2 linked regions of the Oleomonas cavernae genome follow. The main gene of each other region encodes a partner of the protein of the gene in region 2 in a complex. Links are inferred from orthologs where the notes say so. Each region holds a gene or a part of one and is shown on either strand. Other genes may lie near its edges. The genes, in order: trxB and trxA.

Region 1 (14,646 bases), on a different replicon or contig from region 2:
GCGATGCCCAGACGCTGCTGGAAATCGTTGAAGCGCGTCGTGCCATGAAACATCGCCTCCTGGAGGATCATCCAGGACCAGGCATCCCCCACCGCCTCCATGGCCCCAAAGATCGGGTCGTGCGGCACCTCGCTCGTCATCGACGTCATGCCCCGATAGCCGCGGGTTCGCGGCTGGCGACAAATGAACACTTGCATAAGGAGACTAAATTTGCCATTAGTTCCCTTACGCAAGTCACAATTGCGAACCACCAAGGGGAACCGCCATGGCCTACGAGAAACTGATTTTCGACCGAAAGGGCGAGGTCACCACCATCACCCTCAACCGCCCGAGCGCGCATAACGCCCTCGACAAGGAACTGTCGGCCGAACTGAACGCGGCAGTGCGGGAGGTTCGGGCCGACCGGGACTGCCGCATCCTCGTCATTCGCGGGGCCGGCGATACCTTCTGTGCCGGTGACGACGTCAAGGAATTCAATGACTGGACCCCTGAAGACCCGTATTGGCAGATCGAGCTTTACCAGGAAACCGTCAACCTCATCGAGGATCTGACGCCGGTCACGATCGCCGCGGTCGACGGTGTCTGCACCGGCGGCGGCCTGGAACTGACGCTGGTTTGCGACTTTGTCATCGCCACCAACCGCACCCGCTGGGGCATGCCGGAGATCGACTGGGACATCACGCCGGGCTGGGGCGGCATCTCCCGCATCTCGCGTTTCGCCGGCCGCCGCAAGGCCAAGGAATGGAACATGATCGGCGCGCTTTTCGACACCGAGACGGCCGAGCGCTACAACCTGGTCAACAAGATCTGCGCGCCCGAGGATCTCGACAAGGAGGTCGCTGCGTTGAGCGAGGTGATGCTGGCCAAGAACCCGATCGCGCTGCGCCGGACCAAGTTCGCGCTCAACAAGAGCGCCGACATGACGGTGCATCAAGCCTTGTCGCTCGAGCGCCCGATCGATCCCTACCCGCCCGCAAAGGCGGGGATCGCCGATTTCCAGAGCAAGGTGGGGCGTGACAAGCGACGCAATCTGTCGAGGGGCTTTTGGCAGGCTTAGAGCCCGACCCGGGGACATCGAGACGCGGGCGAAGCCGAATGGGGCTCAAAAGCCCCATTCGGCGACCTTGCGCAGCATGAAGTCGCGGAACACCGCGATACGCTTGGTGTCGCGCAGTTCTTCGGGATAGACGAAATAGGTGTCGAAGGTGGGGCCGGCATAGTCCGGCAGCACCTGGGTCAGCTTGGTATTGCCGCGCGCCACGTAGTCGGGCAGGGCGGCGACGCCCAGCCCCGACTCGACGGCCAGCATCAGGGCATAGATGTTGTTCACCGTGAAGATCGGCTTGCGCTGCTTCGACAGGTCGGCGGTCTTGTTGAGCAGCCAGTTCACGTCCGCCAGCGGCTGGGGCACGGCCGCGCCGTAGACCAGGATGGCGTGGTTGTCGAGATCCTCGATGCTCTTGGGCGCGCCGTGGCGCTTGATGTAACTGGGTGCGGCATAGAGGTGATTGGTCACCTGCACCAGGCGGCGTTGCACCAGGTCGGCCTGGACGGGGGCGCGGAAGCGGATGGCGATATCGGCCTCGCGCATGCCCAGGTCCAGCTCGTCGTCGTCCAGGATCAGGTGCACCCGGATATCGGGGTAGAGATCCGCGAATTCCTTGATGCGCGGGGTCAGCCACAGCATGCCGAAGCTGACCGTGGTGGTGACGCGCAGTTCGCCGCGTGGCTTGTCCTTGGAATCCGCCAGCATGGCCTCGGCCATGGCCAGCTTGGCAAAGACGTCGTGGGCGGTGCGGAACAGCAACTCGCCCTGTTCGGTCAGGATCAGGCCGCGGGCATGGCGGTGGAACAGCGAGACCTTGAGGCTTTCCTCGAGCGCGCTGATCTGCCGGCTGACCGCCGATTGCGACAGGTTCAGCACTTCGCCCGCATGGGTGAAGCTGCCGGCCTCGGCGACGGCGTGAAAAATTCTGAGCTTGTCCCAATCCATCATCGCGCGTCCCCCTGTCGCGCCCGATCCGCCCGGCGGCTGGTCGTGCCTCGAGGCTTCTCTTGCCTGTTCACTCGGCTGCTGCCGCCTGGGCTTCGTGCTCGTGCTCGCCCAGGAAGCGCTCGGCCTCCAGGGCGGCCATGCAGCCCATGCCGGCGGCGGTTACGGCCTGCCTGAAGATCTTGTCCTTCACGTCACCCGCGGCGAAGACGCCGGGCACGGCGGTTGCCGTCGAGTCCGGCGCGGTCAGCAGATAGCCCTGCTCGTCCATCGGCAGCTTGCCCTTGAACAGCTCGGTCGCCGGCGTGTGACCGATGGCGACGAAGACGCCGTCGGTTGCCAGGTCCGAGATCGCCCCGGTCCCCACATTGCGCAGGCGCACGCCGGTGACGCCCGGCGGATCGTCGCCGCCGACGATCTCGGCAATCTCGCTGTTCCAGGCGACCGAGATCTTGGGATGCGCCAGCAGGCGGTTCTGGTTGGTCTTGTCTGCCCGCAATTCGCCGCGGCGGTGGATCAAGGTCACCTTGGTCGCGTGGTTGGTCAGGTACAGCGCCTCTTCGACCGCCGTGTTGCCGCCGCCCACCACCACGACCTCCTTGCCGCGATAGAAGAAGCCGTCGCAGGTGGCACAGGCCGAGACGCCAAAGCCCTGGAACTGCTGTTCCGACGGCAGGCCCAGCCATTTGGCGCTGGCCCCGGTCGCGATGATCAGGGTGTCGGCCGTGTATTCGGTGCCGGAATCGCCTTTCAGGCGGAACGGACGGCGCGACAGGTCGACCTCGGTGATGATGTCGTCGATCAGGGTGGTGCCGACGTGGCGCGCCTGCGCCTCCATCTGCTCCATCAGCCAGGGGCCCTGGATCACTTCGGCAAAGCCCGGGTAGTTCTCGACCTCGGTGGTGATGGTCAACTGGCCGCCCGGAGTCAGGCCGCGGACCAGCACGGGGTCCAGGCAGGCGCGCGCGGCATAGATCGCCGCGGTGCAGCCCGCCGGACCGGAACCAATGATCAGCACCTTCGCATGGCGGCGCTCGGACATCGTCTACACTCCGAAATTCGATACCCCGGGATCGGGGCCGCCGCCGGCTCCTGGCGGACTGGGCGAGAGAATCGCTTATATGGGACGCTCTGCACAGACTATGATATGCGCTAGCCGCATGGCCCGCCAAGAGGCGCCGCGCGCCTTCCGCGCAATCGCTTGACGGCGGCGGATTCTGGCGTCTAATCCCCCGCGCGTCGACGAAATCTCGACGCATTGGGCAGGCAAAGTGAAATTTTCTTTCGTCCAGCGGTCCTCGGCACAATAATGGCGGTGCCGCAGGGGGAGTTCATGACCAAGGTAAAGCTCGACGACATCGATTTGCAGATCCTCGAGCATTTGCAGGCAGACGGCCGCATGACGAATGTCGATCTGGCCCGCCAAGTCGGGATTTCCGCCCCGCCCTGCCTGCGCCGGGTCCGCGCGCTCGAGGAGTCGGGCTTCATCAAGGGCTACCACGCCGAGGTCGATGCCGAATCGCTGGGCTTCGAGGTCACGGTCTTCGCCATGGTCGGCCTCGCCTCCCAGGCCGAGACCGACCTGGTCGCCTTCGAGGAGCGGGTCCGCGCCATGCCGCTGGTGCGCGAATGCTGGATGCTGAACGGCGAAATCGACTTCATTCTGAAAATCGTCGCCCGCGACCTGGCGGAATTCCAAGGCTTCCTGACCCGCGAGCTGACGCCCGCCCCCAATGTCGCCAGCGTCAAGACCAGCTTCACCATTCGCAACGGCAAGCATGCGCCGGGCGTGCCCTTCGGCCTGTCGCCCCGGCCGCCGCACCGCGGCCGCTGATGTTTCTCGACCGGCTGGAGACGCCGATCGGGCAAGCCCTGCTGGTGACCGATGGCGAGGGGCGCCTGTGTGCCCTCGACTGGGCGGATTACGAGGCGCGCATGGTGCTCCTGCTGTGCCGGCAGGTCGGTCCGGTGGCGATCGAGCCGGGTGCCGCCCCCAAAGCCATCCGCCATGCCCTCGAGCGCTATTTCGCCGGCGACCTGGGCCGGCTCGACACCGTTCCCTACCACCTGGGCGGCACGCCGTTCCAGCGCGAGGTCTGGTCCGCCCTGCGCACCGTCCCGGCAGGCGAAACGCTGACCTACGGCGCGCTCGCCGCCCGCCTCGGCCGGCCCCGGGCCATGCGCGCGGTGGGCCACGCCAATGGTGCCAACCCCATCAGCGTGGTCGTGCCCTGCCACCGCCTGATTGGCGCCGACGGTTCCTTGACCGGCTACGGCGGCGGCATCGCCCGCAAGCGCTGGCTGCTGACCCACGAGGGCGCTGCCCTAAGCGCTTAACCTCCACCGTCATTCCGGCGAAGGCCGGAATCCATTGAGACGTCGCGCGCTGCCCAGGAATGACGGCTGGGTCAGACCCCCAACCGCTCCTGAAGGCGGCGCAGGGCGCGCTCGAATGTGCCGGGATCATCCAGCGCCCGGGTCAGCACCAGTGCGCCCTGGATCGCCAGGACGGTTTCCTCCGCCTGGTCGCGGGCGGTCTCTTGGGCCCGGCCCGCCCGCACCAGGGCCTCGGCGAGCGCCTCGCCCCAGGCCGCGAAATAGGCATTGATGCGCGCTGCGAAGCGATCGCGCACGTCGCTCAGGGCAAAGGCGCCCACCAGGCACACGCGCCGGCCCGAGCGGAAATAAGCGTCGACCGACGTGAACATGTCAGCGATGGCCCGCGCCGGATCGGCCGCCTCGCGCAGGGGGCGATAGACCTGGGCCTCGAACCAGCCGTCGATCTCGTCCAGCACCGCCGCCGCCATTTCCTCTTTCCCGCCGGGGAAGAAGTTGTAGAGGCTGCCCTTGCCCAGGCCGGTGCGGGCCGTAATCAGGGCAAGGCTGGTCCCCTCGAAGCCATGCTCGCGAAAGACTTCGGCCAGGGCGGGAATGACATCGGCGCGTTCGGCGACGGTTTTCGGCATCAAGGCTCCTGTCGGGAATCAGATCAGCGCGCCGTCCTCGTACCTGAAACGATAGGCGGCGTTGTTGAAATCCCGCGCTTCGATACATGCTGGCCTCAACGCAAACTCGCCCGTGAAAATATCTCGCCCGCCCGCCTGCCAGAGGATGTCGCCGTCGGCCGACAGCCGGGAGATCTGCAATTCTCCGTGGCAAATCAGGGCACTATGTGCCGTGGAAAAATGCAGGCCGAAACACATGACGGCATCAGCCTCGACCGCCCGGAGCATTACGAAGGGGTTTAGGGAAAAGCAGGCAATCCTGCTGCCGAGAGCGATATGCAGGCGGTCTCCCCAGACAAGGGCTGAATGTGAATGAATAGGCATCGCTCGATCAACGCCAATAACGACGATGGGATCGCCATCGACGATTATCCCGTAGCTGGCGCGCACCGATCCGTCGCACAGATTGTGCTCGCGTCGATAGGCTCGGGAATTATCGGCCGAACCGAATGAATGCATTGGCTCGTTCACGATCTGGATATCGCCGATGGGGGACGAGAGCGTCAACGGAGCCATAGCGCAAGTCCTTGCCTCGGATTGTTGTCTTTCGGGGTTTGTGCTTGCCCGCTAAAGACCCAACTCGGTCAGGCCGGGATGATCGGCCGGGCGCGGTCCCGCCGGCCACAGGAATTTGCGCTCGGCTTGCGTGATGCGGACATCGTTGATGCTGGCCTCGCGCCGGCGCATCAGGCCCCGTTCGTCGAATTCCCACTGCTCGTTGCCATGGGCGCGGAACCAGTTGCCCGAGTCGTCGTGGTATTCGTACTGGAAGCGCACGGCGATGCGGCTCTCGTGGAAGGCCCACAATTCCTTGATCAGGCGGTAGTCGAGTTCGCGCGCCCATTTGCGGGTCAGCAACTCCACGATGGCCGGGCGGCCCTGGATGAATTCCGCCCGGTTGCGCCAGCGGCTGTCCGGCGTGTAGGCCAGCGAGACCCGGAGCGGATCGCACGTGTTCCAGGCATCCTCGGCCAGGCGGGCCTTCAGCGTGGCGGTCTCGACGGTGAAAGGCGGCAGGGGCGGGCGTTCATCGGCCACGGCGCAGCTCCATGTTTGTACCAATCAGTACATAATTTACTGGTCGGTACAAACATGTCAAGCAAGCAGGTGCGAGCCTGCCGAGAATCAGCCGGCGGCGGTGGTGCTCGCCAGGGCCAGGCTGTGGGTCAGCAGGCTGCCATCACCGACCGGGCCATGGCCGGGCACCACGATGGCCGGGTGGCCGAAACGGCTGACCAGGTTGCCCAGGGCGTTGGGCCAGGTGGCCAGGTCGGCATCCGCCAGGTGGCCCAGGGTGCTGGCACTGGCCGGGCGGACCATGCAGCCGCCGTACAGCAGGTCGACATCCTCGAGATAGACCACCGTGTTGTCGCGGGTGTGGGCGCCACCGGGGTGGAACAGCTCGATCTGGCGGTCGCCGATCTCGAAGGCCATGGCTTCGCCGATCCAGCTTTCGGTCGGCACGGCCAGGCCGCGGCTCATGGCGGCGGCGACCGTGGTTTCGTGCGCCATGCTGCGCTCGCCCCGCCGGTTGATCAGGCCGAGCCCGCCCAGCCGGTCGACATGGGCATGGGTCGCATAGACGAGGAGGGGGGCGCCGCTGGTCAACTGGTCGATCCGCTCGATCAGCAGGGCGGTGTCGGCTTCGGTCCAGGCGGTATCGATCATCAGCGCGCCGTTGCGCCCGACCACGACCAGGCCGTTGGACGGCACCAGGCCGTCGGCGGTCACCGCCCAGGAGGTATGAAGATAGACGCCGTCGGCGATCCGCTCGATGGTCGGGGCCGGGGTCTCATCGGCCGCGCGCAGGGCCTCGGCCGCAGTACCGGCGAGCACGACCCGGCTGGTCAAGGCCGCGCCGACGCAGCACAGGCAGCCGGCCAGAAAGCGCCGCCGCAAGGGCTCGTAATAGGCATCGCCACCATGGCGGACACGCTGTTTCATGGCGATTGCCTCCCCTTAGCCCGGTTGAGAGCGGCCGCAACCTGATCCGCCCATCGGGCGCTGGTCGGGCGAGAATGGGGCAAGATCGTGACGGTGCCGGGGTAAGCACAAAGACAAGCCCTCTCCTCCTGGGAGGAGAGGGTTGGGTGAGGAGGGTGGTCGACATAGGGCGCAGTCTCGCCCGCGACCACCTCACCCTTCCCATTGCTGGCGCAATGGGCCCCTTCCCTCTCCCCCGCAAGCGGCGAAGAGGGATCATGTTGGGGACCGGATCAAAGCGGCGCGGTGGCCGCCTCCAGCCAGGCGTGCGCCTCGCCGTCCACCAGCGGGCCGACCTCGGCCAGCACCCGGGCGTGATAGGCGTTGACCAGCGCCTTCTCGCGGTCGTCGAGCAGGGCGGTGTCGATCAGGCGGCGGTCATAGGGCACTACGGTCAGGGTCTCGAAGCCCAGCATTTCGCGCTCGGCCCCCTGCACATCAGGCAGGCGGGTGACCGCGATCAGGTTTTCGATGCGGATGCCGTAGGCCCCGGTCTTGTAGTAGCCCGGCTCGTTGGAGACGATCATGCCCTGCTGCAGGGCGACGGTGTTGGCGACCTTGGAGATCCGGTGCGGGCCTTCGTGGACGCACAGGAAACTGCCCACGCCATGGCCGGTGCCGTGGTCGTAATCGAGGCCGGCCGCCCACAGCGGCGCGCGCGCCAGCACGTCGAGCTGGCTGCCGGTGGTGCCCTGCGGGAAGCGCGCCGACCCCAGCGCCAGATGACCTTTCAGCACGCGGGTATAGCGGTCGCGGTGCTCCGGGCTGGGCCTGCCGATCGCCATGGTCCGGGTGATGTCGGTCGTGCCGTCGGGATACTGGGCACCGGAATCGAGCAGCAGCAGGTTGCCCGGTTCCAGGGTCTTGGCCGTTGCCGGCGACGCCCGGTAGTGGACGATCGCGCCATTGGCGCCGAAACCGGCGATGGTATCGAAGCTGGGGCCGCGGAAGTGGCCGTGCGCCCGCCGGAACGAGGCCAGGCGGTCCACCACGTCCAGCTCGTCCAGCCTCTCGCCCGCCGCCACGGCACCGTCCAGCCAGGCCAGGAAGCGCACGATGGCGCCGGCGTCGCGGACATGGGCGGCCCTGGTGCCGCGCAGTTCCGCCTGGTTCTTCAGGGCCCGGGGCAGGGCGCAAGGGTCCAGCCCCAGCGAGACCTTGCCGCCTGCCGCCTCGACCCGGTCCGCCAGCCAGGCGGCGCCCGTCGCCTGGTCGATGCGAAGGGTGGTGCCGCCCTGCGCCAGCCTGTCCAGCGTCGGGCCCAGGGCGTCGGGGGTGGCCAGGGTCACCCGGTTGCCGAGATGGGCGCGGGTGGCCGCGGTGATCTTGGCCGGCTCGACGAACAGCCGGACCTGGCCGCCCTCGGCCGTGTCGAGGATGGCAAAGCCCAGGCTGAGCGGGTTGTTGGGCACGTCCAGGCCGCGCACGTTCAAGAGCCAGGCCAGGCCGTCGGGCGCGCTGATCACGGCGGCATCGACACCTTCCGCGGCCAGGCCTGCGGCCAGGCGGGTGATCTTCGACTCGTGTGCCTCGCCCGCGAAGGCCAGCGCGTGGGGGCGCATCACCGACAGGGGCGCCGGCGGCCGGTCGGCCCAGACCGCATCGATCGGGTTGCCGTCGGTCGGGACCAGCCTGGCGCCGACCGCGGCCAGCGCCTTGCTCAGGGACGCGGCGCTGCCGCGGGTGTGCAGCCAGGGATCGTAACCGATGATATCGCCGGCCTTCACCGCGCCGGGCAACCAGGCTGCGGGCGGCTCCTCGATCAGGTGATGGGGTTCGAACAGGGCGATGTCGACCTGGTCGCGCACCTGCAGGGTATAGCGGCCATCGACGAAAATTGCCGCCCGCTCGGCCAGGACCACGGCCATCCCGGCCGAACCGCCGAAGCCGGTCAGCCAGGCCAGGCGCTGGGTGGCGGGCGGGATATATTCGCCCTGGTGCTCGTCGGCCATGGGCACCAGAAAGCCGGTGAGGCCGCGCCGCGCCATCTCCGCGCGCAAGGCGGCGAGACGGGCGGCCGAGGCGGCCTTGCCCGCCTCGATCGAGGCCAGCAGGCGCGGCCGGGCGCTGCCCACCAGGGCGGCGATCGAGGCGATCTCGTCGCCCCGTGCGTCAGGGGCGACTGCCGCGGCGATCTCGTCGGGATTGTCCGACGCGGCGGCTGCCGCGGCGGCGAGCCGATCGGCCAGGGCCTCGGGCGCGTGCAGCCGGCCGGCCAGGCTGCGCAGCGCGGCGGGATCAAAAATGACGTCGGTCAAAAGCTTCATGTGAGCGCCTCATGGCAGGTCGGCGTTAGAGGTATGCGTGTAGTGGGACGATAAAAAGTTTCCAATGCGCCTGGCGCATAGCTCTCCTGTCCGGCCCCCCTGCCTGAAGTCGTGCTGCACTGCCATATTCCTTCTCGACGGTAACGCCAACCAACAGGAGTAACAAATGGCTTACTTGCTGACGGGTACGGCGTCACGGTCGCATGTTGGGCATGGGCTCAATGGCGCTCCTGAGTACACCGCGGATCTGACGCTTGTGACAGCGCGGATTGCACCGCTGGTTGGACTTGGCATTTTCATCTCGGAGGTTCTGATGCTTGTCGCGAAGGGTCCCATGATGGTTGTGCAGGCGCTGAAGAGCTTGATCGCGCGTCAGCGCGTCCATGCCGAGTTGACAGCTCTCGATGACCGCCTCCTTGCCGATATCGGCATCGATCGCGGCCAGATCGACCGCGTCGCCGCCGGCCTGGTCCGGCGTGGTGCTGCTGTGCCGGCGACGGCGAAGGTGGCGATCAATGGTGTGGCGAACGAGAATTCGCCCCGTCATCTCGCGGCCTGAAGCACCCGGTGCATCCGACGATGCACCGAAACATTGTGACGTGATGCCGGTCTGGGCGATCCTGACCTCCCCGCCTCAGCGGGCGAGGGTCAGGGTCGCCCAGCCCTCTTTTACCGTCCGCTCCACCAGGTAGAGGCCGCGCGTCCGATAGGCGGACAGCACCATGGCCTCCTGAGTCGCGAGCAGCCCCGACAGAACCACCACCCCATTGCCCGCCAGGGCGCCCTCGATCTGGGCTGCCAGCAGCATCAGCGGCCGCGCCAGGATGTTGGCGATGATCAGGTCGAAGCGGCCCGCCGCCTTGACCTGCCGCTCGGTCATGCCGTCCGCGGTGGTGTAGAGCGCCGCGTCCCACAGCCCGTTCTTGGCCGCATTGTCCCTGGCGGTTTCGACCGCCACCGGGTCGATATCGGTCGCCCACAGCACGGCGGGATGCCACAATTTCTCGGCCGCCATGGCCAGGATGCCGGAGCCGCAGCCGACATCGATGACCTTGTCGAACCGCCGCCGCCGGGCCAGGCGCTCCAGCGCCAGGACGCAGCCCGAGGTGGTGGCATGGCGGCCGGTCCCGAAGGCGAGGCCCGCCTCGATTTCCAGCGCGATCGCCGAGACCGGCGGGACCTCGGGCGCGTCGGGGCCATGGATCCAGAAGCGGCCAATCGGCAGGGGCTTCAGGATCTTCTGGGTCTCCGACACCCAGTCGACATCGGGCAGCACCCGCCACTCGATCTCAGGCAGGTCGATGCCGGCGATGCCGGCGGCCTGTTCCAGCGCCTGCGCCAGGGCGCCGTCGTCGCCGCCCGGCGCCAGCAGGGCTTCCAACTCCCAGGTGGCGCCGTCGTCGCGGGTGATGCTCGACAGCGCAACCACCACATCCGACAGCATCAGTTCGAACGCCGCCACGGCCTCCGGCGGCAGGATCAGCCGCGCCTCGATCAGGCCTGCGGAGTCGCTCATGCCGGCACCCCAAAATCGTCATCCCGGCGAAGGCCGGGATCCATTCCGGGGCAGCGCGCGATGTCGCAATGGATCCCGGCCTTCGCCGGGATGACGCTGAATGGAGATCTCATGATCCTCACGCCTTGGTGACGAAGCTGGCGATCACCTTCTTCGTCCCCGCTTTCTCGAAATTGATGTCCAGCTTGTTACCGTCGATATGGCTGATGCGGCCATAGCCGAACTTCTGGTGGAACACCCGTTCGCCCGCCTTGAAGTCGCCGCCGGCATCGCTCGACGTCACATAGTCGGCGTTCAGGTCCAGGGTGCGGGGGCCGACGCGCGGGGCCGGGCCGGCGGCCCGGTTCTGCGCCGCCCGCTGGAACCCGGGGCTGAGTCCGCGTGAGCCGAACAGGTCGCTGTCGTTCATCGCCGGGGTGAAACCGCCGCGCTCGGACAGGCCGCCCCACAGGCCGGGCCGGGCCTCCACCTGGGCATGGTCGCCCGGCAGCTCGTCGATGAAGCGCGAGGGGATGGCGCTCTGCCACTGGCCGTAGAGGCGGCGGTTGGCGGCGTGGCTGACGATCGCCTTCTCCCGCGCCCGGGTCAGGCCGACATAGGCCAGGCGGCGCTCCTCTTCGAGGCCAGCCAGGCCGTTCTCGTCCATGCTGCGCTGGCTGGGGAACAGGCCCTCCTCCCAGCCGGGCAGGAAGACCACGGGAAATTCCAGGCCCTTGGCGCCGTGCAGGGTCATCAGGGTGACCATGTCCTGGGTGCCGTCGCCGCGCTCGATCTCCATGACCAACGCGACATGCTCGAGGAAGGCGGTCAGGTTCTCGAAGCCTGCCAGGGCATCGATCAATTCCTTGAGGTTGTCCAGCCGGCCCGGCGCTTCGGCCGACTTGTCGGCCTGCCACATCGCGGTGTAGCCGGATTCGTCCAGAATGGTCTGCGCCAGTTCGGTATGCGGCAGGTCGCCGCCGATGGCGCGCCAGCGCTCGAAGCCGGTCATGAGGTCGCGCAGGGCGCTGCGTGGCCGGGGCTTCATCTCGTCGGTCTCGACGATCAGGCCGGCGGCCCGGTGCAGCGAGATGCCCCGGCCGCGCGCCAGGACGTGCAACTGCTGGATCGTAGCGTCGCCCAGGCCGCGCTTGGGGACATTGACGATGCGCTCGAAGGCCAGGTCGTCGTCGGGCTGCACGGTGACGCGGAAATAGGCCAGGGCATCGCGGATTTCCTGGCGCTCGTAGAAGCGTGGGCCGCCGATCACCCGGTAGGGCAGGCCGACCGCGACGAAGCGCTCCTCGAAGGCGCGGGTCTGGGCGCCGGCGCGTACCAGGATCGCCATCTCGGCCAGCTTGCGGCCATGGCCGCGCATGCCCTCGATCGCGTCCGAGATGCCGCGCGCCTCTTCCTCGCCGTCCCAATAGCCGGTGACCTGGACCTTCTCGCCCAACGCGTCCTCGGTCCACAGGGTCTTGCCCAGGCGCCCCTCGTTGGCCTTGATCAGGCCGGACGCCGCCCCCAGGATATGCCCGGTCGAGCGATAATTGCGCTCCAATCGGATCACCTTGGCACCGGGAAAGTCACTCTCGAAACGCAGGATGTTGCCCACCTCGGCGCCACGCCAGCCGTATATCGACTGATCGTCATCGCCGACACAGCAGACGTTACGCCAGCGCTGGGCCAGCAGGCGCAGCCACAGGTATTGGGCGACGTTGGTGTCCTGGTATTCGTCGACCAGGATGTATTTGAAGCGCCGCTGCCACTGTGCCAGGATCTCGGGCTCGCGCTGGAAGATCGTGATGTTGTGCAGCAGCAGGTCGCCGAAATCGGCGGCGTTGAGGGTCGCCAGGCGTTCCTGGTAGGCGGTGTAGAGTTCCCTGCCCCGGCCGTCGGCGAAGCTGTGGTTGTCTTCCGGGTTCAGCCTGTCGGGGGTGAGGCCACGGTTCTTCCAGCGGTCGATCAGGCCGGCCAGGGCACGGGGCGGGTTGCGCTTCTCGTCCAGGCCCGCGGCACTGATCAACTGCTTGAGCAGGCGCAACTGGTCGTCGGCGTCCAGGATGGTGAAATTGGGTTTGAGGCCCACCAGCTCGGCATGGCGGCGCAGGATGCGCGCGGCGATCGAATGGAAGGTCCCCAGCCAGGACAGGCCGTCGGCCACGCCGCCGATCAGTTGCGCGATGCGGTGCTGCATCTCGCGCGCCGCCTTGTTGGTGAAGGTCACCGACAGGATCTGGCCCGGCCAGGACTTGCCGGTGCCGAGCAGGTGGGCGATGCGCGTGGTCAGCACCCTTGTCTTGCCGGTGCCCGCCCCGGCCAGCACCAGCACGGGGCCGTCGGTCGCCTCGACCGCGGCGCGCTGCTGCGGGTTCAGGCCCTCGAGATAGAACGGCTCCAGGATCGGCGCCGGGGCGCCGGGCGCCGCCGACGGCTCGGTGTCATCCCAGTTGGCGGGATCGAACGGATCATTGCTCATGGCGGCTGACGCTCAGGCCGCCGCAGGCTTGCGCAGGCGGATGTTCCGGCCGAGGCCGTCGGGCAGGGGCAGGGCGCCGTGATCCTCGGCGATCTGCGCGAACAGGGCCTGTTGCTGCGGCGGCATGGCGGCGGACCGGCGGTCTTCCAGGTCGACATGCAGGGCGACCTGTTCCGAGGTCGCGGCCAGGAAGCCCAGTTCCGCGTGCCGCATCTCGACGAAATAGTGCAGCCGCTTGGCGTCGTGGTCGATCAGCTGGAAGGTGAAGGCCAGGGGGTCGCCCTGAGTCACTTCCTGCAGATAGCGGACATGGGCCTCGAGCACGAAGAACGAGTGATTCGAGCGTGCGACATAATCCTTGCCGCAGTCGAAGCGGTCAAAGACCCGGTCCAGCGCTTGATCGAACGCCAGCACGTAATAGGCGACATTCATGTGGCCGTTGTAGTCGATCCATTCGGGCAGAACGACGGCCTGGCCGCAATCCAGGGGAGCTTCAAATGACATGGGCCGGATCATAGAGGGTCGGCGCAGGGGTGGGAAGGGTGCGAGCGGAGCTTGATCCGGAACCCAATGGCCGTCACGGTGTTTCTCGATTTACCATCAGAACCGGAGAATGCGGCCATGCAACGCAATCTTGCTAAAGGGCTCGCCGCCCGCGTGCTCGCCTTGGCGATTGGCGCTTCCAGCCTGGCGCTCGCGCCGGCGATGCTCGACCTCACCGCGGCCTATGCCAAGGGCGGCGGCAATGGTGGCGGTGGCGGAAACGGCGGCGGCGGAAACGGCGGTGGTCATGGCGGCGGTCACGGCGGGGGCCACGGTGCCGCGGCCGATGCCGGGGGCCGCGGCTTGGGCCACGACAAGGCCGCGGTGGCCGACAGCAGTCGCGGCAGCGCCAAAGCGGTCGGTGCCAAGGAAACCGCCGACGCCCGCGTGCGTAGCAAGGCGCTGACCGACGCCGCCCGCACCTATGCCAGTGCCAGCGAGTTGGGTCCCCTCAACGCCGCCCATGCCTCTCTTACGGCCTTCGAGCACGCAGCCCCGAATTCGACCGTCGGGCGCATCGCCAGCTACGATGCCGCCCGTCAACGGGCACTCAGCCTCGTCGACCCGGTGGATCGGCGCCGGGCGCTTCGCTTGGCCGAGCGACGCTTGGCCCTGGATTTCGACCGGACCTTGACCCGTGCCGAAATCAATGCGGTGAACGCGATCCTGGACGACAAGCGCTGACCGGCCGGGCAGCCGGGCAAAGCGCCCGGCTGCCGAAGCCCCGCCTTGTCTCAGCGGCCTAGGATATCGGCCCGCCGTAGAAGAAGCGCTCGTCGACGATCTTGCCGTCCTTGACGGTATAGACGCCCAACTCGTCCATCTTCATGCGCTGGCCGTCCTTCGGCGTGAAATCCATCAGGAAGCGCACGGCGAACTCG
Region 2 (15,534 bases):
CGGAGACCACATCGTCGCCGTCGCCGCCGTAGAGGTCGTCGTCGCCGTCGCCCCCGTGCAGTTCGTCGTTGCCGGCATAGCCGCCCAGCGCGTCGCTGCCCGCCCCGCCGTAAGCCAGGTCATTGCCGTCGCCGAACGAGGCGAAGTCGTCATTGGCCGAGCCGGTGAGCGTGATCTTGCCCGGCCCGAACGCCACGACACCGATCTGTCCGCCGCCCGAGCCGACGGCGGAGGCGTCGATCGTCGTGTCCTCGGCAACGGGCGAGACCAGAACGGCGAGCTGCCCAGGCGTGGTATCGCCGTCGAAATCCGCCGTGGCGACCAGACGGCCGCCCAGCAGGACCGTGTTGCCGATACCGTCGACCGCGACCAGGTCGATCGAGGTGAACCGCCCGCCGCTCAAGTCGAAGGTGGTGTTCTCCTCGCCGTTGATGCCAAGGGCGAGCGCGTCGGTGCCGGTGCCGCCGTCGAAGACGTCGCCGATCGAGGTGGCGTTGTCGAAGTAGAAATCGTCGTCGCCGGCGCCGCCGCGCATCCGGTCGGTGCCCTCGCCGCCGATCAGCAGGTCGTGGCCCGCGCCGCCGTCCAGCCGGTCGTCGCCGATGCCGCCGTCGAGCATGTCGTCGTCGTCATTGCCGAACAGGGTGTCGTTGCCATCCTCGCCGAAGAGGAAATCCTCGCCGCCCTTGCCGGTGATGCGGTCGGCCCCGCCGGCGCCATAGAGGTCGTTGTCGTCCGCGTTGCCGGCGATGGCGTTGTCGAGGCCGTTGCCCGTGCCCTCGAAGACGCTGCCCAGCAGGATCAGGCGTTCGACATTGTCGGCCAGGACATAGCTCTCGGCCGTGGTGCGGACGGTGTCGTAGCCGCCCGCGGCGTCCTCGATCACCGTGTCGAGCAGGGCATCCGAGACGACATAGGTATCGTCGCCGGCACCGCCGGTCAGCTTGTTGGTGCCGCTGCCGCCATCGATCAGGTCGTTGCCCTCGCCGCCGTCGATGGTGTCGTCGCCGGCCCGGCCATAGAGGCGATCGTTGCCGCCCAGGCCGAAGATCTTGTCGCCGCCGCTGCTGCCATAGATGTAGTTGGCCGCTTCATTGCCGCTGCCGCCCAGGCCCAGGCTGTTGACCAGGACCAGCTTCTCGACCTCGTCGGGCAGGGTGTAGTCGATCCTGGCGCGGATCGTATCCGTGCCTTCGCCGGCCAGTTCGGTGACGATATCGCCGGTGCTGTCGACATAGTAGGTGTCGTTGCCCAGGCCGCCGCTCATCTGGTCGATGCCGCGGCCGCCATCGAGGGTATCGCCGCCTTCCAGGCCGAAAAGCCTGTCGGCGCCGCCAAAGCCCTTGATCGTGTCGGTGAGATTGGTGCCGGTCAGTTCGTTATCGGTATTGTCGCCCGGAATGTAAGCCATCGATTACCACCCGCCCTCTTAGGCTGTTGTTGGTGGCGAGCGTTTCAAAAAAGCGGCGCCTTGGACAGGAAAATGTGCTGTGACGGCAAGCGTCTAGCCGGGAAACAACCGCGCGGCGAAGGCGCGGCCCTGCTTTCTGATATCGGGCACGGCGATGATCTCCCAGAAGGCGGATCTGGTCGGAGGCCCCAGGACGAAGAGGCGCGAGGAGGTGTGCCCGCCGTCGCCGATCAGATTGAGGTTATCGGTCACGTCGAGGCCCAGGCAGAGCGGATCGGGGCGGGCGCGGCCCTCGTCCAGCAGCGCGCGCATCAGCGGATCGCCCAGGCGCTGGTAGTCGACCGAGAGGCCGGTACAGTTCACCACGTAGGCGGTCTCGATGCGCAGGGGGGGCCGCCATTGCCCTTGGGGCCAGGGTGATGGCAACCCCGGTCGGGGCGGCGGCCCAGCCGGTGATGCGCCCGGCCACGATCCTGAAGGTGCCGGCCGCGGTCAACTGCTCGATGCCCGCCGCCACCTGGGGCGCCATGCGGTGCCGATGCACATCCCACCAGGGGCGCAGGTGGCGAAGGAAACGCCGGCGTTCCACCATCGGCAGTGACCGCCACAATCCTCGCGTATGCGGCCGCAGGGCGTCGATGACGCTGCGCCAGTCGATGCCCTCGGCGGCGGCCTGCTTCACCTCCCCGCGGACCCAGCGGGCATAGGCGGTGATGGTGGGGGGCACGCTGCCCGGCTCGCGGATGAGTTTCCAGCTCCGCGTCTGTTCATGCACCCGCGACAGGAGGCCCCGGCGCGACACCGCCGTTATCTGCCCGCGATGACCGCGCTGGCCGAGCAGGGTGACGACGTCGACGGTGGTCAGGCCGGTGCCCAGGATGACGACCGGGTCGTCGGGGCCGATGCGGGCAATGGCGCTGTCGTCCCAGGGATCGGCGATCAGTCGCGCCGGCGCCACGTCCTCGATCCCGTCGGGGCCGGGCCACGCCGGCGGGTTGTTGCCGGTGGCCAGCACGGCGAGATCGGCGGCGACCTCGCCGCCTTCGGCCAGCCTCAGAAAGACCCCGTCTTCCGTCTCGTCGATATTCACGACCTGGCGCGACAGGCGCTCGACCACCACCCGTGGGTGGGCGTCGCGCTCGGCCTCGGCCAGGGCTTCGGCCAGATACTGGCCATAGATGCCGCGGGGTACGAAGGCATGGCCGGAGGGCGGGATGGAACTGGCCGGCTGCTCCGGCAGGTCGCGCGCCCACAGCCAGCGCAGGAAATGCGAGGGATCGTCTTCCAGCGCGCTCATGTTGGCGGCGCGCACGTTCAGCAGATGGCCGGCATGGACGGTCGAATAGGCCAAGCCGGGGCCGAAGACGCCCGAACGCTCGAACAGCAGGATGGTGGTGCCGCGGGGTGCCCGGCGCAGCAACTCGAGGGTCAATTGCGCGCCGGTAAAACCGGCACCGATAATGGCAATCCGCATCCCGCACCTCGAAGCATCACTCGGACATAATTACATAGCATATGAGTGGTTAGTTTATTTTAACAGACTGAATATCGCGAGAAAGCGCTCTTTGCCAGCGCGGTGGCGTGGTTGTCTTCACGGGATCGGCATGATAGGCGAAAGCCGCAGGATGTCTCAGGATCGGGCGGGTGTCGGGCAGGGCGATTGTCACCATGGGTCTGGCCGGCGCCGGCAAGAGCGCGACCCGCCTGCCGGGCAAGCCTGTGAGGCGCCTTCGGTGACGCGGCGCGCGATCGTCCATATCGGCTGGCCGCGCACCGGCACGACCAGCTTCCAGTTCCTGCTCGACCGGCTGCGTCCCACCCTGGCCGAAGCCGGGGTGCTCTACCCCGATCTGACCCCGGACAAGGCGCCGCGGCCGCATCTCAGCCACCAGCATCTGGGCGAGACGCTCGACGGGCGGCACCCGCGCACCACCCGGGAGGAATTGCTCGGCAAGCTCGACGCCGCGCTGGCGGCGACGCGCTGCGACGTGGCGCTGCTGTCCTACGAGGGGCTGGCCCAACTGCGCCGCGCGGGCCCGGTCGCCGAGATGCTGGCGGCGCTGTTTGAGCGCCGCGGCTTCAGCCTCGAGATCATGGCGACGGTGAAGCCGCAGGATGCCTTCCTGAATTCGGCCTACACTTGGCGCTGCCAGTTCCTGCGCGAGGCGCGGTCGTTCGCGCCCTATGCCCGGGCCGAACTCGGCAACCGCCGGCTCGACTACGCCGCCGTGCTGGCGCCGTGGCGGGTCGCGGCGGCGGGCCGGGTGCTGGTGGTGCCCGTGCGCGATCGCCGGTCGGACGAGTCGCTGGTCTGGCGGCTGTTCGACGCGCTGGGCCTGCTCGACCGGGTGCGTGGGTCGCTCTCGGACGGCGACCTGGCGCGCCGCGAGAACAGCAGCCCCGGCCCGGTGGCGGTGGCGGCAAGCCGCTGGCTGCACCGGCAGGGCGTGGCGAGCGTGCTGGGCGCGGATGCCCGCAGTGCCGGCCGCTACCTGGAGGTTGCCGCACAGGCGCGCGGGCGCGACGCCGCCACCTTCTGCGGCCTGACGCCGCCACTCGCCGCGCGCCTCGAAGCCCGCTTCGCCGCGGCCAACGATGCCTTCGCCGAGCAGGTCTGGGGCTGCCCCTGGGCGGCGCGCGTGGCGCCCGAACCGGCCCGCGAGGCCAACGAGATCCTGGCGGCGGATCCGGACGTGACGGCGGTGGTCGACGCGACGCTGCGGCAGTTCGGCCTGAGCCGACGCGGCGGGCCGCCGGCCTGGCTTGGCCGGCGCTGGCGCCGCGACCCGGCGTGACCTGCGCCGGCCTCGAGCCGGTCCGTCAACTACCGGGGATCAGCTGGCGGCGGGTGGGCGGTCTTGCAGCCGGGGAAAGCGGATCATGCGGTTGTTGGCCTCGTCCCACACGGCATAGCGCGAGGCGCTCAGGGCCGCGCCCAGCAGCAGGGGCGGCGGCAGCGGCGTGACCGCGGCCAGGGCGGCATGGGCGCGGGCCAGGCGGTAGTTGGGGATGCGCGAATTGAGGTGGTGCATGGCGTGAAAGCCGATATGGCCGGTGAACCAGTCGAGCAGCCAGGGCAGCTTCAGGTACGAGGTACCCTCGATCGCGGCACGGGTGGCATCCCAATCGGCCCGCCGGCTCCAATGGACGTTTTCATAGCGGTGCTGCAGCGAGAACAGCCAGACGCCGACGATGGCGGCGAAGGCCATGACCGGCACCTGGACCAGCAGCACGGCGCCCAGGCCCTGCCAGAAGGCGAGGCCGGCGACGGTCAGCAGGAGCGCCAGGTTGGTGAAGTGAACACTGAGGCGTTCCTTGATCCAGCTCCGCGGCGTGTCGAACGGCAGGCGGTAGATGACCATGAAGACCAGCGGCGGCAACAAGAGCAGCGCGATCAGCGGGTTCTGCATCAGGCGGTAGCGCCAGCGCGCCCAGGGCCGCAGGGCGCGATATTCCTCGAGGGTGATGCAGGTCGAATAGAGGTCGATGCCGCTGTCGCGGTGATCGAGGTCGTTCCACACGACATGATGGCCGGCATGCTGGCGCCGCCAATTGTCGTAGGGCGTCATGGTGACCAGGCTGCACAGCCGGCCCACCAGGGCGTTGGCCGCGGGCGTGGCCATGAACGAGCCGTGGCCGCAATCGTGCTGGATGATGAAGATGCGCACGACGAAGCCGGCCGCCGGCACCGCCAGGGCCAGGGTCAGCCAGTAGGAGAGGTCGAGGCTGGCGTAGAGCGCGACCTCGAGCAGCAGGAACGGCCCGAAGCTGGACGCGAGCTGGGCGTAGCTGCGCCAGTTCACCGAGCCCTGGAACGGGGCGATGATCGCGCGCAGGCGCCGGCCTTCGACGAGGCCGGGGCGTTCCCGGCTCGCCGTCCCCTCGCTCGATGCCGCACGACCGTCAAAGGGCGGTCCCATCTGGAGTTCCTCCGGTTGTCGCGCCCGGCGGCACGCCGACAGGAAATCAGCCGAACCCCGGCGGGGGCCGGCGCATCGTGCAGTTCTGGGGCATGGGGGCGCTTGATTGTCGACCAGATCCGGCACCGCCGGCGCACAACGCGACTGATCGAAAGTACTGCCGAAAGGCGGCAGATCTTCTCAGGCCCCACTATAGATCAAAACAAGGCGCGGTTATACGCCGATCGCCAAAATAAATTCGCGCGATCCCCGCAGATCTCAAAAAAAGCTGATCAGGGCAGCGACTTGCGGTATTTCAGCATCCCGGCGATCGACATGCCGCTTTCGCTGTGCAAGGCGGCGGACTCGTCATTCTCATCGGGCACGATCGTCAGGCCGATGCCCCGGCTGGGCAGCACGGGCAGGGAGTCGATGATGGCCGCGGCGACGCCCAGGGTATCGGGGGCGGGCGTGCCGGCAGCGAGGCGGCCGGGATCGGCGCTTTGTCCCTTGGGCACCAGGGGCGGGATGGCGAGGCCGGGCCGGGCCGGCTGCCGGCCTTCGGTCGCCGGGGCGATCTCCACCTGCTGCTCGTCGCGCAAATTGCCGGCGCTGGCGGGTTGGCTCGTTGCCATCACCGCCACGGCCCCAGCGATCAATGTTGGCCAAAATGCGCGCATGGCAGAACGCTACGCCGGCCGGCGCCGGAGTCGAGAATCACTGGCCCCGAATCGGTATCATCAGTGGTTCTTTCCGCCTGCCCCCCGGCGCGCGCTAGGGGGCGCGCTAGCCGCCGGGGCTCGACGGATCCTTCTGGCGGGCCAGGTAGCGCTCGCCGCCGTCGACCGCGATGACCTGGCCGGTGATGTGCGGGGCCTGGGCCAGGAAGGCCACGGCATCGGCGATGTCCTCAGGCCCCAGGGATGCGCCCAGCGGCAGCTTGCCCTTCTCGGCCGCGAAGCGCGCCGGATCCTGGAAGGGGCTGATCAGGGTCAGGCCGGGGGCGACGCCGTTCACCCGGATGCGGGGGGCGTAGTGGCGGGCGGCGAGGTCGGTGATGGTGGCCAGCGCCGACTTGCCCAGGGTGTAGGACAGGAAATCGGGGTGCGGCCAGGCCAGCTTGGCGTCCAGCACATTGATCACCGCGCCCTGGCCGATGGCGCGGGCAAAGGCCTGGAGAATGAGCAGGGGGGCCAGGGCATTCACCCGCATATGGGCCAGGAAGCTGGCTTCGCTGACACTGGCGAAATCGTCGGGTTCGAAGCGCGAGGCGTTGTTCACGACCAGGCTGACATCGCCATGGCGGGCGAACAGCCCCTCGAGTGACGCCGCGAGTCTCGCACCGTCGTCGAGGTCGAGCGTCACCAGATCGACATTTATGTTGCGCTGCCGCAAATGCGCAAGGAAGGCGGGATCGACCTGGGTCGCGTCGCGGGTCTGCAGCAACAGGCTGAAACCCGCGTCGCCCAAGCGTTCCGCGATCGCCGCGCCGATGCGTTTGGTGCCGCCGGTAATGAGTGCCGTGCCGGTCATCGCCCTGTACCGCCCCGTGTCCCCTTTGAGGCCATTAGCACTTTCTCATCCTCTTTCCTAATCCCCCGGCTTTGCGTTATGCTGCCGCACGGTCAAGAACGGCTTGACCACGGCAGTGCCAGTATCCCGGGGGAATTCAAGATGGCGAGTGATCTGACCATTAAGCGCGGCACCAAGACCGATCCGGCCGACGTTGCCAAGATCGACAAGAGCAAGCTGGGCATCCTGCTGGCCAAGCCGCCGCAGACCGAGACCGAGGGCCAGGCCATGTACAGCGGCTACACCCAGTGCCCGTGGTGCGGCCATGTCGGCTGGACCGTCGGCCTCGACACCAACTATTACGTCGACATCGTCTGCGGCGCTTGCGGTGGTTATTTCCGCGCCTGATCGCAGCGGCATCGGTCGAACCAGGCGGGCCCCCTTGGGGCCCGCTTTTGTTTCTGGCAAGGGTCCCCTTGGGGCCTGCTTTTGTTTGCGGATGGCTGTTGAACCGGCGGGATTTCGGGGCAATCTCGCTTATTGAAGCGCCTGTTCGCGAGAAGGATGCCCCCGATGAAGAAACTGGCCCTGATTGTTCTGTTCGGCGTGGCGGCGCTGGTCTCGGCCTGCAACACCGTCGAGGGTGTCGGCCGCGATGTGCAGGGCGCCGGCGAGGCGGTCTCGGATACCGCCCGCACGGTGAAGGACAAGCTCTGACCGGTCGCGCGCGCTCATGTGCGGCCGCTATCTGCTGAAGACCCCGGCCGACGAGCTCAAGGAGCTGTTTGCTCTGGAAGGCCCGCTGCCCAATTTCGGGCCGCGCTGGAACGTGGCGCCGACCCAGGAGATGCCGGTGGTGCGGCGTCACCCGGAAAGCGGTGCCCGTGTCCTTTCCCTGCTGCGCTGGGGCCTGGTGCCTCATTGGGCGGACGATGCCGGCATCGCCACCCGCCTGCTTCACGCCCGCGCCGAAGGCCTGGAGACGACACGGTCCTATCGCGACGCCTATGCAAGACGGCGCTGCCTGGTCCCGGCCGACGGCTTCTTCGAATGGCAGGGCGAGGGCAAGGCCAAGGTGCCCTATGCCGTGGCCCGGGCCGACGGCGGCCCCTTCGCCATGGCCGGCCTGTGGGAAGGCTGGCGTGGCCAGGACGGCACCGTGATCCGCAGCTTCACCGTGGTGACCACCGCCGCCAATGACGATCTGCGTCCCGTCCACCCGCGCATGCCGGTGATCCTGGCGCCGGCCGACTGGCCGATCTGGCTGGGCGAGGTGCCGGCCGATGCCGCCGCCATGGCCCGCCTGTTGGCCGGGGCCGGTCCGGGCGAGATGCGCTGCTGGCCGGTCTCGTCCCGGGTCGGCAATGTCCGCAACGACGACGCGGCGCTGTTCGCGCCCCTCGCCGCCTGAGTTGCTCAGAGGCCGGCGAGCTTCTTCACCTGGTCGATCTTCCAGGCCGACATCAGGGCTTTCACCGCATCGGCGGGCACCCCGTTGCTGCCTTCGGCCTGCAACAGCAGCCGGCCGGCCAGGGTGATCATGATCTGTGTCGTGTCCGATGATTTGTCGGCCTGCATCATGGCTTCCTCGCCGCCGATGCGCACCCGCTGGAAACCGGCCTGGGCCGCCATCATGGGGTTGGCGAAGAGCATGCCGAAGGATTGCAGCATCGGGCTGTCGGCGACCAGGCTCAGTTTCACTGTGCCGCCCGACGCTGTGTCGGTATAGGTACGCGAGACGGTCTGGCCCATGCCCATCATCGCCAGCGATTCAGCCGAAACCTCGTCCGCGGTCCAACCGGCCGGGGCCTCGGGGAAGGTGCCGCCGTAGGCTTCGTTGAGCTTCTGGGCGATCGCCGAATTGGCAAAGGCGATTTCCTTCTGGGCGCCGGCGAGGTCGCCCTTGGCATAGAGCTCTGCCGCCTTGGCGAGGCCGTCCGAAATATCGTCGGCCCGGGCGGCAAGGCTGCCGAACGTCAGGATGCCGGCGACAGCCGCCGCCAGCAACGCGGTCCTGGACATCATGGTGATTCCCCCTCGAGTTCCCTCACGGGCGGAACAAAGCACCAGCGGGGTTGTGAGAAAAGGCCCAAGGGGGCGAAACGTGACCGGCATCACGCCAGCCCGGGGACCGTTGCTCGCGATGCGGTTGCTCGCAGGCCCCTGCGCTGCGACCATCGCGCCATGTTCTCGCCCGCGATCCTGCTCTCCCTCGTCCTTGGCGCGCTGGCCTTCACGGCCCTGACGGCGGCGGCGCCGCTGGCGGTTTATACCGTCACCCTGGCCCTGTTCGGCCTGGCCCATGTGACCAGCGAATTTGCCTATGTCGATCGCCGCTTCGGCCGGCGCCTGGGCCGGCCGCTGGTGTGGCGCCTGGGGCTGCTGCTGGCCGGCGTGGCGGCGGCGCGGGCCGCGGGCGTGTTCGGCCTGCTGCCGGTCACCGTCGCCCTGACCGTCGAATTGGCCCTGGTGGCCGCCCTGGCGCTGGCGGTTGCCGGCGGCGAGGGGCCGCGGGGCCTGGCCTTGGGCGTTGCCCTGCCGTTGGGCCTGGCGACCGCGCTGGCCCCGTTCGAGACCGCCGTGACCCTGGCCATCACCCACAATTTCACGCCCCTGGGCTTTTTGTGGGAGGCGGCGCCGCGGCACCGGCGGGGGCCGGCGATGGCCTTGGCGCTGGCCGGGTTCATCGGCCTGCCGCTGCTGGTCGCCAGCGGCCTGCCGCGGCTGTGGCTGGGCCTGGATCTTGCCGGCGCCGACCCGATGGCGACCGGCGGCCTGATCCGTCATCTGCATGTCTATGTCCCGGCGGCGTTGCGGGACGGGCCCTGGGCGCTCGACCTGTTTGCCGCCTGCGTGGTGGCGCAGGGCGCGCATTACCTGGCGGTGATCGTCATCCTGCCGGCCTTGCAGCGGCGCCGGGCGCCGGGCATGCGCGGCTTGATCCCCTGGCCGGGGCGGGGCCTGTTCGCGCTCGCCGTGGTTGCCGGCAGCGCTGTCGCCCTCATCGGCTTCCTGGATGATTTCTCAGGCGCGCGCGGCCTCTACGGCATTCTCGCCTCGGTCCATGCCTGGGTCGAAATCCCGCTGCTGGTGCTGATCCTCGGTGGCGCCTTTCAGCCCACCGCCAGCTTGCCCGCCAGGAACGAGGCGGCATTCGCCGCCGCCGAGACAGCCAGTGCCCGCCGGGGCGTCAACCCGGCGACAACGGCGATCAGCCCGGCCTCGACCGCCACCACGATCGCCTCCAGGGCGATGACCGACGGCCAGTAGCCCCAGCGCGGATAGGCCCACAGCGCCGCCGCCCAAAGCTGCGGATGGGTCGCGGCGGTGGCGATCGCGCTGGCCAGGCCGGCGGCGACGGCACCCCGCCCGCCCAGGCGCCGCCAATGCACCAGGGCAAAGGCCACCGGCGCCTCGATGGCGATCGAGATCACAAGCGCCTGCCACGCCATCATGGCATCATCTCCGCGTGTCAATCCGAGGTGCCATCATGCACATTGCGATCAAGGCCGCACTGATCCTGGGCCTGCTGCTGCCGCAGGCGGCCCGGGCCAACATGATCCCGCCGCAACCGCCGCCCCTGTTGCCGCCGGGACCGGCGCAGGCGACGCTCCTGGGCCTGACCTTCGAACAGCTCTGGTCCTATCGCCAGGGCGGGCGCTGGGCTGTGGCCATCACCGGCTGCGCACAAGCCGAGTCGCCCGCCTGCCGGCGCGCGACCGAGGCCGGGCTGATCGGCTGCCACGTGGTGGGCGCCAACGGCAAGGCCATCGCCGCCGGTGATCTCCAGGCGATCATCGACGCCCACGCCTATCCGCCGTCGACGGCCGAGAAGCCCCTGCGCCTGACCGTCGAAGCCTGCCGCGACCAACCGACAGAGATCACGCTGGAACCGTAGTGCCACCCGGCCGCGAAAAGCCCTCTCCGCCCTTCAGGGGGGAGAGGGTTGGGTGAGGTGGGTCGACGGCATAGAGTGCACTCTGTCCCGCCGACCACCTCACCCTCCCGTCGCTCGCGCGCCGGGCCCCTCCCTCTCCCCCGCAAGCGGCGGAGAGGGGATCACCGACCGTCCTCCAGGAGCATCGCGGCGCCCTTTTCGGCGATCATGGCGGTGGGGGTGTTGGTGTTGCCCGAGGTGATGGTGGGCATGATCGAGGCATCGATCACCCGCAGGCCGTCGAGGCCGATGAAGGAAAGGCGCTCGTCGACCACGGCTTGCGGGTCCTCCGGCCTGCCCATCTTGGCGGTGCCGACGGGGTGGAAGATGGTGGTGCCGATGTCGCCCGCCGCCTTGGCCAGCGCGGCATCACCGTCGCCCACGCCGGGGCCGGGCAGGTATTCGCCGGGGTGGAAACGGGCCAGTGCCGGCTGTGTCATCAGGCGTCTCGTCACCCGGATGGCGTCGGCGGCGACGCGGCGGTCGTCGTCGGTGGTCAGGTAGTGGGGGGCGATCACAGGGGCTGCCGTGGGATCGGCGCTGCGCAGGCGGATTTCGCCGCGCGAGGTGGGGCGCAGGTTGCAGGCGCTGACGGTGATCGCCGGGAAGGGATGCAACGGATCGCCGAACTTGTCCAGCGACAGGGGCTGGACATGGAACTGGATATTGGCCCGCTCGCGGCCGGGATCGGATTTGGTGAACAGGCCCAGCTGGCTGGGCGCCATGGTCAGCGGCCCGCGCCGGCGGATGAGGTAGTCGAGGCCCATCAGCCCGCGCCCGAGCAGCGAATGATAGGTCTCGTTCAGGGTTTTTACCCCACTGACCTTGTAGATCGCCCGCTGCTGCAAATGATCCTGCAGGTTACGGCCGACGCCGGGCCGCTCGAGGATCACCTCGATGCCCTGGGGGGCCAGGAATTCGCCCGGCCCGATGCCGGACAGTTGCAGGATCTGTGGCGAGCCGACGGCGCCGGCGCACAGCACGACGCTGGCCTGGGCCCGGGCCTCCATCGCCTGGCCGCCCCGGGTGTAGCGCACGCCCACGGCGCGGCCGCCCTCGATGATCAGCTTCTCGACCAGCACGCCGGTCTCAAGCGCCAAGTTGGGCCGGTTCAGCGCGGGCTCGAGGAAGCCGCGGGCCGAGGACCAGCGCCGGCCGCGCTTCTGGTTCACATGGAAATAGCCGACGCCCTCGTTGTCGCCGGTGTTGAAGTCGTCGATCCGCGGAACACCCATCTCGACGGCGGCGTCGCGCACCGCGTCCAGCACTGCCCAGGACAGGCGCGGCGCCTCGATGCGCCAGCCGCCGCCCACGCCGTGATGCTGGCTCTCCCCCAGGAAATGATCTTCCAGCCGCTTGAAGCAGGGCAGGACATCGCCGTAACCCCAGCCGCTCAGGCCCAGTTGCCGCCAGTGATCATAGTCGGCCGCCTGGCCGCGCATCGAGATCATGGCATTGATGGCGGACGAGCCGCCGATCACCTTGCCCGGGGATAGGCCAGTGCGCGGCCGTTCAGGCCGGCTTCCGGCTCGGTCTTGAACATCCAGTCCGCGCGCGGGTTGCCGATCGCGAACAGATAGCCGACCGGGATATGGAACCAGATCCAGTTGTCGCGCCCGCCGGCCTCGAGCAGCAGGACCTTGTTGCGCGGATCGGCCGAGAGGCGGTTGGCGACGATGCAGCCGGCCGTGCCGGCGCCCACGACGATGTAGTCGAACTGCCCATCCAAGCTTGCCACGGCGCGTTTCCCAGTTGTTATGCCCCCTGGTTGCCATGGCGGCCCAGGCGACTCAACCCCTGCGAAGGTTTCATGTGCCCTGTGGCTTGCTCCGGGCCGCCTCGACCAGGGCGCGGATCGCCCAGCGTCTCACCTTCTGGGCCTGGGCGTCGTCCAGTTGCAGGACGTCGCGAAACACCACCATCGCCTCGGTGCCGACGATCAAAGCCAGGGCCGCGGTCAGGGTTTCCAGATCCGCCGGCTCGAACTCGCCCCGCGCGGGGGCCAGGGCGGCCTTGATCAGGGGGGTGCGGCGGTCCTGGCGCACCGGCAAGTCGCCGTCCTCGACGCCCTTGGCCCGCTGTTGCAGCGCATTGGCCAGCATCAGGCGCAGCGGCACCTCGTTTTGCGCGATCATGGCATGGAGCGCGCCGTCGACCTGCTCCAGCCGCTGCACCGGATCGGCGCTTTGGTTCTCGGCGAACAGCTCGTCGGGCTCGGGCACCGCCACGTCCAGCGCCGCCTCGACCAGCAGGGCCTCGACGCTGGGGAAATAGCGATAGGCCGTCGCCCGCGATACCTGGGCCGCGTCGGCGACCTCCTCCAGGCTGGGCTTGCGGCCCAGCTTCAACAACCGGGCAGTGGCGTGAAGCAGGTCCTCGCGGGTGCGCCGGCGCTGCTTCCAGCGGCCGGTCTTGACGGTATCCGGCATCACGGCTGCGGCAGTTGCCGGATGATCGCGGCGAGGTCGAGCCAGACATTCTCGCGCGCGATGTCGCCGTTGTCGGCGAATTCGACGACGTGCAGCAAGCGGAATTCGAGCGGGCGGTTGTGGCCTTCCAGGCCGAAGGGGCGACCTGGCGCGAGGCCCCGCCACAGCGACTCGTCGACCATGAAACCGGGACCGTACAGGCGCCGCAGGGTCGTGGTCCCGCCGCCGGACAGGTCGGCGAACAGGGTCTCGTAGAAGGGGCGTGTGCCCTCGCGGCCCCGCACCGGCCCGCCCGGCCAGCCGACGATGTCGTGTTCGACATCGGGCGCCAGGGTGGCCAGCACCCCCTCGACATTGTCGGCTGCCTCGAAGGCGAAATGCTCGTCCATCTTGCGGTCCATCGCCGCGGTCGTCAGTGCCATGATTGTCCTCGTAGAGGGGTGGTTGATCCGGCCTTGACGTTAATGAGATTTACATCTCATTACAAGATGGAAGTTTCGACGACGAAAAGGATGCGGAATCGCCTGCCGGGGCAGCGGGCAGCGAATCTCGACGATGGGGGAGTTTGGAGCGGGTGATGGGAATCGAACCCACGACACTCAGCTTGGGAAGCTGATGTTCTACCTCTGAACTACACCCGCTCAGGGCCTAGCCGGACCGTGTTCTTAGCAACAGGGGCGGGCGGCGTCAAACGCTGCAAGCGTATTCTCCTCACAGGCGCCACCGGATTCACACGGTCGATTCGGCGGGGCGCAAAGCCCTCTCCTCCGCGGGAGGAGAGGGTTGGGTGAGGAGGTCATGGGGTCAAAGCGCCGATACATCTCGAGGCGGCCCGACCCACCTCCCCAACCCCTCCCCCGCAAGCGGGCGGAGGGGAGTCACAACGGCGGTTGTCGAACGGAGGAGAGGCTCTTCGCGCCGGAAACGACAAAGGCCCCGGCGGGTGGTGCGCCGGGGCCTTCGTTGGTCGGGGCCGGATCAGAGCGAGGTGTTGATCCACTCGACGATCTTGCCCTTGGGCAGCGCGCCGACCTTGGTCGCCGCCACCTTGCCGTCGCGGAACAGCATCAAGGTGGGGATGCCGCGCACGCCATAGCGCGCCGGGGTGCTGGGATTCTCGTCGATGTTCAGCTTGACGACCGTGACCTGGGCGCCCAGTTCCTCGGAAATTTCCTCGAGGCTGGGGCCGATCTGCTTGCAGGGGCCGCACCACTCGGCCCAGAAATCGACGACGACCGGGCCGTTGGCGCCCAGCACGTCAGTGGCGAAGGAAGTGTCGGTCACCTTTTTGGTGGACATGTCAAAGCACCTTTCATGGTCGGCTTCAGGCGCTAGGTTCGGCCCGCCGACGGAATCCGCATTCGGCCAACAAACTTAAGAATGAGGCGGTGGTGCGTCAACCTCGGTGACGGCGCCGGGCAGGTCTGCAAGGCACGCATCGAGACGGTCGCCGGGGATGGGCATCAGGCGCGGCGTTTCGGTCCACAGCAGGGCGGCTTCGACCGGCCGGTCGGGGTAGAGCCGCTGCACCACGGTGCGGTAGAGCGCCAACTGGCGCAGGTAACCCGTTGCCACGGCTCGCCAATCCGCGGGCGAGGGGCGGTCGGTCTTGAAATCGACGATCAGCACCCGGTCGGGCAGCACCACCAGCCGGTCGATCTGGCCCAGCACTGTTTCCTCGCTAATTACAGCGGCGATCGGTACTTCCGGCCGGCTGGCTGGCCCGAAAACGGGAGCAAAATCTTTGTGGTCAATGACGGCCAGGGTCTCCGCCGCCAGTGACTCGAGGGCCTGCGGCGACAATCCCTCGCCCCGGGCGGCCAGAAAGCGGCTTGCCGCGGCCGGCCGCCGGCCGGCGGGCAGATCGGGCAACAATTCCAGCAGCCGGTGAACCAGGCGCCCGCGCAGGAAGCGCGCCGCGCCAAGGCCTGCGATCGGGCTGGCCACGCCCAGGTCGGCATCGGCGGCGCGCGACGGGCTCAACGGGTCGGACGGCCGCCGCTCGACCGGGGCGGGACGGGTCGCCCATGCGGGCAGGGGCAGGGCGGTCACGGTCTGCGCCACGCTGCGGTGGCGCTCGCCGGCCGTGCCCTGCTGCGTGCCGCTCTTGCGCCGGATCTCGAAGCCGGGTGCGACCTCGACCGTTACGGCGTCGGCCGGGAAGGCGGCGGCGACCAGGTCGTACCACGAGCCTTCGACCCAATCCTGGTCCTTGCTGCGGCCGCTGCGCCAGCCGCAGACGATCAGCCGGTCCTCGGCCCTGGTCAGCGCCACATAGAGCAGGCGGCGGTATTCCTCCAGGGCCGCCTCTTGCGCGGCCGCGCGCAGGCTGGCCACGGCCGGTGC

What was found.
Region 1: the proteins of trxA (region 2) and trxB are in contact, whole or in part, in a crystal structure (PDB 1F6M), measured with the Escherichia coli proteins. The link is inferred for Oleomonas cavernae from one-to-one orthologs.

Annotation. Positions count from the first base shown.
Region 1 is NZ_QYUK01000011.1:2,376,530-2,391,175, reverse strand. The notes cover bases 1,050-3,995. They hold trxB (thioredoxin-disulfide reductase), read right to left. Parts: upstream 3,036-3,995; coding sequence 2,064-3,035; downstream 1,050-2,063. Other genes in these bases: D3874_RS15270 (methylated-DNA--[protein]-cysteine S-methyltransferase), read left to right, coding at 3,827-3,995; D3874_RS15275 (Lrp/AsnC family transcriptional regulator), read left to right, coding at 3,327-3,827; D3874_RS15285 (LysR family transcriptional regulator), read right to left, coding at 1,103-1,993; D3874_RS15290 (enoyl-CoA hydratase/isomerase family protein), read left to right, coding at 1,050-1,057. Also shown: D3874_RS15295 (winged helix-turn-helix transcriptional regulator), read right to left, coding at 1-149; more of D3874_RS15290, read left to right, coding at 266-1,049; more of D3874_RS15270, read left to right, coding at 3,996-4,330; D3874_RS15265 (TetR/AcrR family transcriptional regulator), read right to left, coding at 4,402-4,959; D3874_RS28055 (hypothetical protein), read right to left, coding at 4,978-5,514; D3874_RS15255 (nuclear transport factor 2 family protein), read right to left, coding at 5,566-6,036; bla (subclass B1 metallo-beta-lactamase), read right to left, coding at 6,124-6,942; D3874_RS15245 (aminopeptidase P family protein), read right to left, coding at 7,215-9,248; D3874_RS30435 (DUF1127 domain-containing protein), read left to right, coding at 9,415-9,807; D3874_RS15235 (50S ribosomal protein L11 methyltransferase), read right to left, coding at 9,883-10,764; D3874_RS15230 (ATP-dependent helicase), read right to left, coding at 10,883-13,222; D3874_RS15225 (thioesterase family protein), read right to left, coding at 13,235-13,726; D3874_RS31235 (Holotricin-3 precursor), read left to right, coding at 13,793-14,449; D3874_RS15215 (nuclear transport factor 2 family protein), read right to left, coding at 14,508-14,646.
Region 2 is NZ_QYUK01000016.1:273,870-289,403, reverse strand. The notes cover bases 12,828-15,534. They hold trxA (thioredoxin TrxA), read right to left. Parts: upstream 14,488-15,534; coding sequence 14,167-14,487; downstream 12,828-14,166. Other genes in these bases: addA (double-strand break repair helicase AddA), read right to left, coding at 14,563-15,534; D3874_RS26550 (nuclear transport factor 2 family protein), read right to left, coding at 13,188-13,610; D3874_RS26555 (TetR/AcrR family transcriptional regulator), read right to left, coding at 12,828-13,188. Outside these bases: D3874_RS26620 (calcium-binding protein), read right to left, coding at 1-1,411; D3874_RS26615 (hypothetical protein), read right to left, coding at 1,505-1,723; D3874_RS26610 (FAD/NAD(P)-binding protein), read right to left, coding at 1,653-2,885; D3874_RS26605 (hypothetical protein), read left to right, coding at 3,145-4,206; D3874_RS26600 (fatty acid desaturase family protein), read right to left, coding at 4,246-5,331; D3874_RS26595 (hypothetical protein), read right to left, coding at 5,604-5,945; D3874_RS26590 (SDR family oxidoreductase), read right to left, coding at 6,097-6,843; D3874_RS26585 (hypothetical protein), read left to right, coding at 6,985-7,230; D3874_RS26580 (entericidin A/B family lipoprotein), read left to right, coding at 7,396-7,539; D3874_RS26575 (SOS response-associated peptidase), read left to right, coding at 7,556-8,233; D3874_RS28865 (hypothetical protein), read right to left, coding at 8,239-8,847; D3874_RS26570 (hypothetical protein), read left to right, coding at 9,007-10,092; D3874_RS26565 (hypothetical protein), read left to right, coding at 10,313-10,720; D3874_RS31750 (GMC family oxidoreductase), read right to left, coding at 10,882-12,240; D3874_RS31745 (hypothetical protein), read right to left, coding at 12,237-12,497; more of D3874_RS26555, read right to left, coding at 12,568-12,827. UniProt on the Escherichia coli protein: Participates in various redox reactions through the reversible oxidation of its active center dithiol to a disulfide and catalyzes dithiol-disulfide exchange reactions.